DNA from 3 places in the Streptomyces sp. NPDC002176 genome. Region 3 is predicted to be linked to each of the others. Evidence: riboswitches for the same ligand, from Rfam matches in the RefSeq annotation. Region 3 holds a riboswitch; each other region holds the start of a gene.
The links. Region 3 has a riboswitch for cyclic di-AMP ahead of ACI2LY_RS22195 (C40 family peptidase). Riboswitches for the same ligand answer to the same signal wherever they lie in the genome.

Region 1 (3,265 bases), on a different contig from region 3:
TCGTCGGGGCCGGTGCCGGTCGCGTGGTCGGATTCGTACGGTGCCATGTCTGCCTTACCTCCGTCGTCGGCGGCGGCTGCGCTCTATGGGTTCCACCTGAGCCGCCATTCTCACCCGGATCGGTGAGGAGTGGTGGTTTCCCTGGTTCCCATCAGACCAATTCGGCAGTCCTCAAACGTCAGCCCACGGAGCCAACTCGGCGTACGCCTGCGGTATGACGTACGCACCGGACGCCCGCGCCGACCCGTAGGGGTCGGGCAGCGGCACGTCCTAGCCGGCCCGGTGCACCACGGCGTCGCACAGCTCGATCAGCGCCGTCTTCGCCGTGCAGTCCTTCAGCGGGGCGAGCGCGGCGCGGGCCTCCTCCGCGTACCGCACCGCGTCGCGGCGGGCCTGGTCCAGCGCGGGGTGGGCGCGCAGCGCGGTGAGCGCCTGGGCGAGCCGGGCGTCGTCGGTGAGGTCGGAGTCCAGCAGCTCGCACAGCGCGAGGTCGGCGGGCTCGCCGAGCCGGGCGGCGCGCTCGCGCAGCCGCAGCACGGGCAGCGTGGGCACGCCCTCGCGCAGGTCGGTGCCGGGGGTCTTGCCGGACTCGTCGGAGTCGGAGGCGATGTCCAGCACGTCGTCGGCGAGCTGGAAGGCGACGCCGAGGCGCTCGCCGTACTGGGTGAGCACGTCGACGACGCTCTCGTCGGCGCCGGACATCATGGCGCCGAACCGGCAGGACACGGCGACCAGGGAGCCGGTCTTGCCGGAGAGCACGTCGAGGTAGTGCTCGACGGGGTCGCGGCCGTCCTGGGGACCCGCGGTCTCCAGTATCTGGCCGGTGACGAGGCGCTCGAAGGCGAGGGCCTGGACGCGGACGGCCTCGGGGCCGAGATCGGCGAGTATCTGCGTGGCGCGGGCGAAGAGGAAGTCACCGGTGAGCACCGCGACGGAGTTGCCCCAGCGGGTGTTGGCGCTGTCCACGCCGCGCCGCACGGCCGCCTCGTCCATGACGTCGTCGTGGTAGAGCGTGGCCAGGTGGGTCAGCTCGACGACGACGGCGGAGGGCACGATGCGCGGGGCGTGCCGGTCGCCGAACTGGGCGGACAGCAGCACGAGCAGCGGACGGAACCGCTTGCCCCCGGCCCGCACCAGGTGCTGGGCGGAGCCGGTGATGAAGGGGACCTCGCTCTTGGTGGCCTCTAGCAGGCCCGCCTCGACAGCCGCCAGTCCGGCCTGGACATCGGCTTCCAGTGCCTGGTCCCGCACGCTCAGCCCGAACGGCCCGACGACGGTCACGAGGTTCTCCTGTCTGCTGGTGTCTGCTGGCGACTTCACGGCTTGTCGATAGGTCGCTGCCATCAGTCAAGTCAGCGTATCCGGTCCTCTTTGGATCACCGATCGCACCCACCGGTCCAGCTCACGAGGTATCGGTTTTCGTCCGGCATGTCCTGGATGGATGGACAAGGGTCGATATGAGGGGAGTCGGTCGGACGATCCGGCACTCCGGGGGTCATGCCGGTCCAACGAACGGGAGTGCCCCAGAGGTTCCGCCCCGACGGGACCGACACTCCCTAATACCCACAGACGGCCCAAATGCACATAATCCCCCATGTCTGATTTTGCGTATTTTGCGATTCCGTGAGTTGGCTCACGCGGGCCGCTCTTCCGCGCCTACCCCCGCGAACCCCCCTCTCACCCCCTTCTCACCGTGCCCGGTACGGAAGTTGAGGGTTGGCGACCGCAAAGGATCAAGTAGGCCATTTGGGACAGACCAAGGTCAACTAGTACTTCGGGTGAATCCGGTACTTGTTCCGGACATGTGCGGTCGCATACGTTCCCGCCCTGTCAGGCGAACGCCGAATCCTGCCGCGTCTGACACACCCACTCACGAACTCATTCGTACGGCAGGAGCGGGGGACCCAGGTAAGCCGCCGGACCGGTGCGACCCATGTCGCGCCGGGACGGCTCGGGGTGAAGCCGAAATCGTCCCCGGTGTCCGACGGGCACCGGGGACGACGCGGCCGGGCACCTCCCCGCCCGAACCCGACAGCTCACCTCGCAGGCGACGGAGAGGAACTTCGACATGTCTGCTGTTGCTCAGCCGCGCCGTGCCCGCACCAAGCGCATCGTCCGCACGCTCGCCGTCACCGGTACCGGTGCCGCGATGTTCGCGCTCCCCCTCATCGGCGCCACCAGCGCCTCCGCCGCCCCGGCCGCCAAGCCCGCCGCCGCCTCCACCGTGTACCCGAACAACCTGGACGGCTGGATCCGCCAGTCCCTGGCGATCATGGCCGAGAAGGGCATCCCGGGCACCTACAACGGCATCCACCGCAACGTGATGCGCGAGTCCTCGGGCAACCCGCTGGCCATCAACAACTGGGACATCAACGCCATCAAGGGCACCCCGTCCAAGGGCCTGCTCCAGGTGATCGACCCCACCTTCGCCACGTACCACGTGGCCGGCACCTCCTTCGACCCGTACAACCCGGTCGCCAACATCACCGCCGCCTGCAACTACGCGTTCCACCGCTACGGCTCGATCGACAACGTCAACGGCCCGTACTAAGCCGGTACAACCGTCGCACCGCGCCCCCGTCGCACGCCTCGCGCGTACGGCGGGGGCCGCCCGTGTCACCGGGCGAAGAGACGCTCCAGGACGACGGCCACCCCGTCGTCCTCGTTGGAGAGGGTGACCTCGTCGGCCACCGCCTTCAGCTCCGGGTGGGCGCCCGCCATGGCGACGCCGTGCGCCGCCCACTGGAACATCGGGATGTCGTTCGGCATGTCGCCGAAGGCCACCGTGTCCCGGCGGGCGCGGCCCAGGCGCTCGGCGGCCAGCGCGAGACCGGTCGCCTTGGTGATCCCGCACGGCTGCAGCTCGACCGTGCCGGGGCCCGACATGGTGACCGTGGCCAGCGAGCCGACGACCGAGCGGGCCGTGGCCGCCAGTTCGTCGTCGGACAGGCCGGGGTGGCGCAGCAGCACCTTGCTGATCGGTGCGCGCCACAGCTCCGCGCGCCGCTCCACCGGTACGGCGGGCAGGGTCGGGTGCGGCATCCGGTAGCCGGGCTCGATCAGGGTGAGCCCGTCCACGCCGTCCTGGTCGACGGCCGCATGCACCTGGCCCACCTCCGCCTCGATCTTGCCGAGCGCGGTCTCGGCCAGCTCCCGGTCCAGCCGGACCGACCACAGCAGGGTGTGGGTCGCGGCGTCGTAGACCTGGGCGCCCTGCGCGCACACCGCGAGCCCCGTGCCGCCGAGCGCGGCCAGCAGGGGGCGT
Region 2 (3,265 bases), on a different contig from region 3:
ACCGTGCTGCGCTGCCACCGCCCCGGCCAGCAGGTCGTCGCCGTCGAGGTACTGCTCGACGCCCCCCTGGACGCCGAACCGGCCGGTCTCGACGGCGTCGCCACCCTGATGGCGCGCGCCTTCTCCGAGGGCACCGACAAGGACTCCGCCGAGGAGTTCGCCGCCGAACTGGAGCGCGCGGGCGCCACGCTGGACGCACACGCCGACCACCCCGGCGTCCGGCTCAGCCTGGAGGTGCCCGCCTCCCGCCTGGAGAAGGGCCTCACCCTGCTCGCGGACGCCCTGCGTGCCCCCGCCTTCGCGGAGAGCGAGATCGAGCGCCTGGTCCGCAACCGCCTGGACGAGATCCCGCACGAGCTGGCCAGCCCGGCCCGCCGTGCCGCGAAGGAGCTGTCCAAGGAGCTGTTCCCGTCCTCCGCGCGCATGTCCCGGCCGCGCCAGGGCACCGAGGAGACCGTCGAGAAGATCGACGCGGGCGCCGTCCGCGCCTTCTACGACCGCCATGTGCGCCCCGCCACCGCCACCGCGGTCGTCGTCGGCGACCTCGACGGCATCGACCTCGACGCGCTGCTCGCCGAGACCCTCGGCGCCTGGACCGGTACGCCCGGCCAGGCCCGCCCGGTGCCGCCGGTGACCGCCGACGACACCGGCCGTGTGGTCATCGTGGACCGGCCCGGCGCCGTGCAGACCCAGCTGCTCATCGGCCGGATCGGCTCCGACCGGCACGACCGCGTGTGGCCCGCCCAGGTGCTCGGCACCTACTGCCTCGGCGGCACCCTCACCTCCCGCCTGGACCGCGTCCTGCGCGAGGAGAAGGGCTACACCTACGGCGTGCGCTCCTTCGGCCAGGTGCTGCGCTCCGCCCCGGACGGCACCGGCGCCTCGATGCTCGCCATCAGCGGTTCCGTGGACACCCCGAACACCGGCCCCGCGCTCGCGGACCTGTGGACGGTGCTGCACACGCTGGCCGCCGAGGGGCTGACCGACGCCGAGCGGGACGTGGCCGTGCAGAACCTCGTCGGCGTGGCCCCGCTGAAGTACGAGACGGCCGCCGCCGTCGCGGGCACCCTCGCGGACCAGGTCGAGCAGCATCTGCCGGACGACTTCCAGGCGGAGCTGTACCGCACGCTCGCCGCCACCGGCACTGTGGAGGCCACGGCCGCCGTGGTGAACGCCTTCCCGGCCGACCGGCTGGTCACGGTCCTGGTGGGCGACGCCGCCCAGATCAAGGAGCCCGTCGAGGCGCTGGGCATCGGCGAGGTCAAGGTGGTCTCGGCCGAGTAGCCGACGCGAGCTTGCGCGTGTGGGCCCTGATGGCACATGAGTCGTCAGGGTCCACACGTGTGTTCGGGAGTGTGCTCGAACAGCGGTCACCAAATGTCCGGATTGAGGCGGAGGTTACCCCTCTGGCGTGTGGGATGCGCTACAAAAGTCCGGACCCGTTTGAAGATCCGCTCCCGTCCCCTTTAGCTTCTTCCGGGCTGTTCGTCAGGCAGTGCGCCGCGCCCGCGGCACCGGACAGTCATCGCCGAGTCCCCCGTAGGGGGAGCCGGGGACCCACCGCAGTCCCTGGGGTGAATCGGGCGCCCGCGCGCATGCGAGGGCGGCCGTAGGAGACCTTCCTGCTCCGAACCCGTCAGCTAACCCGGTAGGCGAGAGGGAAGGAAAGGAACAGCCTGCTCATGGCGTTCATGTGCGCCTCCGGGAAGCACCGCAAGCCCGGTCGGGTCAAGCGCACCACCGCGACCGCGGCCGGTGTGGCGGCCCTCACCACCGGTGTCGTCGGCACCCTCGCGGCCTCCCCGGCACTCGCCGCGGACAACTCCGTCGAGAACACCGGCCTCACCCCCGTCATCGCCGTCAGCGACACCCTCGCCGACGAGATCGCCGCGCAGGCCACCGCGCAGAAGGCGGCCGCCGAGCGCAAGGCCGCCGAGGAGGCCGCCGAGCGGGCCGCCGCCGAGCGGGCCCGCGAGGCCAAGGAGCGCGCCGCCCGCGACGCCGCGCGCAAGCTTCTCAACTCCTTCGTCATGCCGATCACCGGCTCCTACGTCTCCACCGCCTACCAGTCCTCCAGCTCCCTGTGGTCGTCCGGTTCGCACACCGGCATCGACTTCCACGCCGCCAGCGGCACCACGGTCCACGCGGCCGGTGCCGGGACCGTGGTCTCCACCGGCTGGGGCGGCGCGTACGGCAACGAGATCGTGATCAAGATGGCCGACGGCATGTACACCCAGTACGGCCATCTGTCGTCCATCGGCGTCAGCGTGGGCCAGCGGGTCGTCCCCGGCCAGCAGATCGCCCTGTCCGGCGCCACCGGCAACGTCACCGGCCCGCATCTGCACTTCGAGGCGCGCACCGGCCCCGACTACGGGTCCGACATCGACCCCGTCGCCTACCTCCGCAAGCACGGCGTGAACGTCTGACCCTCTCCTGCGAAAAGCCCCGGCCCACCCGGCCGGGGCTTTTCGCTGCCCGCTTTCCTCCGGGTGCTGTCCAAAAAATAGCCATGGATTCCGGTCCGCCATCGGAAATCTCCGCGCATTGCCATAGAGTCACGGAACAAGCGCGGTCGTCGGCGTTTCACGGGCATTAAGGCGGAGGTGGGTCATGCGTATTCCGGCGCACTCGGTGTGCACGGCGATCCGGGACGACATCGTCGCCGGGGTCCACGAGCGCGGCGCCCGGCTGACCGAGGAGGTCCTCGCCCGCCGCTATGGCGTCTCCCGCGTCCCCGTCCGCGAGGCGCTGCGCACCCTGGAGGCCGAGGGCTTCGTCGTGACCCGGCGGCACGCGGGCGCCTGCGTGGCCGAGCCCACCGAGCAGGAGGCCGCCGACCTGCTGGAGATGCGTCTGCTGCTGGAGCCGCTCGGTGCCGCGCGGGCCGCCCAGCGGCGCACCGAGGCCCATCTGAAGGTGCTGCGCGGCCTGGTCAGACTGGGTCAGGAGCGGGCGCGGCTCGGCAACAGCGACGACCTGCGCGCGCTGGACGGCTGGTTCCACGAGACGCTCGCCCAGGCGTGCGGCAGCCACGCGCTGACCTCGGCGCTCACCCAGCTCCGCCACAAGATCGCCTGGATGTACACCGTGGACGGCCCGGCCAGCCCCCCGGAGACCTGGGCGGAACACGGCGCGATCGTCGACGCGGTGGCACGCGGCGACGCCGAACGCGCGCGGGCGGTCACCGCGCTCCACACCGAGCGCGCGACCCTCGCCCACCGACCGCGCACCCCCACCCGGCACCCGCAACATGCTGTAAACACAG
Region 3 (3,265 bases):
CCGCCGCACGCTCGACCCGTACTCCAAGCTGTTCGAACACCGGATCGTGTTCCTGGGCACGCCGCTGGACGACACGGCGGCCACGGATGTGATCGCCCAGCTCATGCAGCTCGAACACGCCGCCCCGGACCGGGACATCACGCTGTACCTGAACTGCCCCGGCGGCGACTTCCACGCCATGACGGCGGTCTACGACACGATGCGCTACGTCGGCTGCGACGTGGGGACGTACTGCCTGGGCCAGGTCGCCTCGGTGGCCACCGTGCTGCTCGCGGCCGGTACGCCCGGCAAGCGGTTCGCGCTGCCCGGCTCGCGGGTGGTGCTGCGTCAGCCGGAGCTGACCGAGCCGGTGCAGGGGCAGCCCAGCGACCTGGAGATCAAGGCGGCGGAGCTGGTCAGGGCGCGGGAGCTGATGGAGGAGCTGCTCGTGCGGCACACCGGCCGGGACGCCGCCACCGTCACCGCGGATCTGGAGCGGGAGCGGGTGCTGGACGCCACCGGCGCCCTGGAGCACGGCCTGGTCGACGGCGTCGTACGCGACCGCAAGCAGCTGCCCGGCGCCCGGTGAGCGGGCCGTGCTGCCGGAGGAGCTGCCGCCGCTGCCCGCGCTGACCCGCGCCGAGGGCGAGCTGATCGACCGTTATCTGGAGGCGGCCGACCTGCTGGGCCGGATCAACCCGGCCCGGCACGGGGACACGTACCGGGCCCTCAGGGCGGCGCAGGCGCTGGTGCGCACGGCGGCCGCGCTCCGTGACGCGCTCGCGCTGATGCACGGGCGGGGCGAGGCGGAGCTGTACGGGCGCACGCTGGCACACGCGCTCCGGGTGCTGGACGGGGAGCGCCGGGCCGCGCGCGTCGCGCTCCCGCCCGATGACGTCGGCTGAGCCGGACACCGCCGTCGGCCGGACGGGGCACGGCGTGTCGTCCGCCGCGCCGAAACGGGCCGAACGTGCTACCGCCGACCGGTGTATCTCCGCGCCCGTTTCCGGACCCGCCGAGTTGCGCGCGGCGCGCCCGGCGGGCCGACGCGCGGCGATCGAATCCCAGGTCCGGGGCCATGCAGGGGAATTGACGGCGGCTCGGACATACCCCTGTCCACCCGAACGGGTGAGTGGTGAGTAACACCACAAACCCCCGGTTCCATTGGGATTTTCGGACAGGAGTGGGCCAAGATCCCTGTCTGACGACAAGACCCCGCCACAACGGCGGGGCGCATCCGGGCGGACGCCGAGTCCTGCCGCCACCCGGATGACCGGTCGACAGAAGTGCATCGGCAGGAGTGGAGGACCCGAGCAAGACGGGTCGCCGGGACGGATGTCCGCGAGACGCGGACGATCGTGCCGAGCAGCCCTTGGGGTGAAGCCGTGGTGACACGGCCGGGCAACTTCGCCAGCCCGAATCCGACAGGTCATCCTTCACAGGCGGCTGACGAAGGGTTGCGCATGACTGCGCTCAATCGTGTCCCGTCGCTGATGGCCCGGGCCGGTACGGCCTCGGCCCTCACCCTGGCCGCCGTGGGCGGCTCGATCATGGTGCCGGGACTGGCCACCGACGCCTCCGCCGCGACCACCGCGTCGAAGGCACTGAAGGTCGCCGCGTCCAAGAAGGGCGCCCCCTACCGCTACGGAGCCACCGGGCCGGGCCGCTTCGACTGCTCGGGCCTGACGCTGTACTCGTTCAAGAAGGCGGGCAAGAAGCTGCCGCGGACGGCCGCCCAGCAGTACAACAAGACGCACCACATCTCCTCGGGCCACCGCAAGGCCGGTGACCTGGTGTTCTTCCACTCGGGCTCCAGCGTCTACCACGTCGGCATCTACGCCGGTAAGGGCAAGATCTGGCACGCGCCGAAGTCCGGGGACGTGGTGCGGCTCCAGAAGATCTGGACCAAGAGCGTCTGGTACGGCCGGGTCAACTAGCGGCGCCGGAACACGGCTGGGGACGGCTTCCGCGGGCGTACACGCGCCCCGGAGCCGGTTCCTGGCCCCGCCGGGGCTCTCAGCGGGCCGGTGAGGGCTCCGGGCGGGCCGTGACGGTCAGCGGCCGGTCCGGGACGCTCCAGGGCAGCTCGACGAAGACGGTCTTGCCGCCCTCGCGGGTCGGCCGGACCCGGAGCTTGCCGCCGCACTCGACGGTGAGACACCGGATGATGGCCATGCCGCGCCCGTTGTCCTGGGCGACCGCCGCCGGGAGCCTCTTGGGCAGCCGCGGGTGGCTGTCCGTCACCCCGATGAGCAGCAGCTCGTCCCTGGCCAGCACGATGTCCACGGTGAAGGTGGGCGACTGGCCCAGGGTGTGCTGGACGGCGTTGGTGGCGAGTTCGGAGACGATGAGGCGCACCGTGTCGGCCACCTCGTCGTCCGAGGGCAGCCCCCAGCCCATCAGGGTGCCCACGACATAGGACCGGGCCGTGGAGACCGAGGCGGGATCGCTCGGCAGAGTGACGGATGCTTCCAGATGGTCTGCCATGGCGAAGTCGTCCCTTTCCCACGGGCGGCCCGCCGACCTCCCACACGCCGCGCGGCGACGCGGGGCGGAGGCTTCGGACACGGTCCCGCTCTGGTGCGTGCAGGTCACCCTGCCATCACGGGGCCGGTCCGGGGAACCAACCCCCCAGATACGCGGACATCTGTCGCTCAACGGGGTGAACTCTGCGACGTGCGCCCGTATTTGACGGGGTTTTTCCCGACCTCAGCTGGGCCGAACGGCGGTGATGACCCGAACGGCCCGTTCGATCTCCGCCCCGGACAGGTCCGCGCGGGCGGTCAGCCGCAGCCGGGAGACGCCGTCCGGGACCGACGGCGGGCGGAAACATCCCACCGACAGACCCTCGGCACGGCAGTCGGCGGCCCAGCGCACCGCGGCGTCGGCGGACGGCGCCCGTACGGAGACCACGGCCGCGTCCGGGCGGACCGCCGACAGACCCTCGGCGGTCAGCCGGGCGTGCAGTTCGGCGGCGACCTCCCGGACGCGCGCCGGGCGCTCCGGTTCGCGCCGGAGCAGCCGCAGCGCGGCGAGCGCCGCCCCCGCGGCGGCCGGGGCGAGTCCGGTGTCGAAGATGAACGTCCGCGCGGTGTTGACCAGATGGCCGATCACCCGCGCCGGGCCCAGCACCACCCCGCCCTGGCTGCCCAGCGACTTGGACAGCGTCGCGGTGACCACCACGTCGGCCGCGCCCGCGAGCCCGGCCGCGTGCGCCGCGCCCCGGCCGCCCTCCCCCAGCACGCCGAGCCCGTGGGCGTCGTCCACGACCAGCCCGGCCCCGTGC

Region 1: linked by a shared signal. The riboswitch ahead of ACI2LY_RS13220 (transglycosylase SLT domain-containing protein) and the one ahead of ACI2LY_RS22195 (C40 family peptidase) in region 3 are both predicted to bind cyclic di-AMP.
Region 2: linked by a shared signal. The riboswitch ahead of ACI2LY_RS07775 (M23 family metallopeptidase) and the one ahead of ACI2LY_RS22195 (C40 family peptidase) in region 3 are both predicted to bind cyclic di-AMP.

Annotation. Positions count from the first base shown of each region.
Region 1 covers NZ_JBJDQW010000002.1:1,065,615-1,068,879, forward strand. Annotated here, with positions in the region: gene ACI2LY_RS13210 (outer membrane lipoprotein carrier protein LolA) at 1-47, opposite strand, end outside; gene ACI2LY_RS13215 (polyprenyl synthetase family protein) at 271-1,281, opposite strand; cyclic di-AMP (ydaO/yuaA leader) riboswitch at 1,830-2,065, shown strand; gene ACI2LY_RS13220 (transglycosylase SLT domain-containing protein) at 2,069-2,551, shown strand; gene ACI2LY_RS13225 (HAD family hydrolase) at 2,617-3,265, opposite strand, start outside.
Region 2 covers NZ_JBJDQW010000001.1:1,727,201-1,730,465, reverse strand. Annotated here, with positions in the region: gene ACI2LY_RS07780 (M16 family metallopeptidase) at 1-1,284, shown strand, start outside; cyclic di-AMP (ydaO/yuaA leader) riboswitch at 1,517-1,670, shown strand; gene ACI2LY_RS07775 (M23 family metallopeptidase) at 1,683-2,426, shown strand; gene ACI2LY_RS07770 (GntR family transcriptional regulator) at 2,611-3,265, shown strand, end outside.
Region 3 covers NZ_JBJDQW010000004.1:659,577-662,841, forward strand. Annotated here, with positions in the region: gene ACI2LY_RS22185 (ATP-dependent Clp protease proteolytic subunit) at 1-568, shown strand, start outside; gene ACI2LY_RS22190 (hypothetical protein) at 576-884, shown strand; cyclic di-AMP (ydaO/yuaA leader) riboswitch at 1,226-1,439, shown strand; gene ACI2LY_RS22195 (C40 family peptidase) at 1,443-1,916, shown strand; gene ACI2LY_RS22200 (ATP-binding protein) at 1,996-2,466, opposite strand; gene ACI2LY_RS22205 (8-amino-7-oxononanoate synthase) at 2,689-3,265, opposite strand, start outside.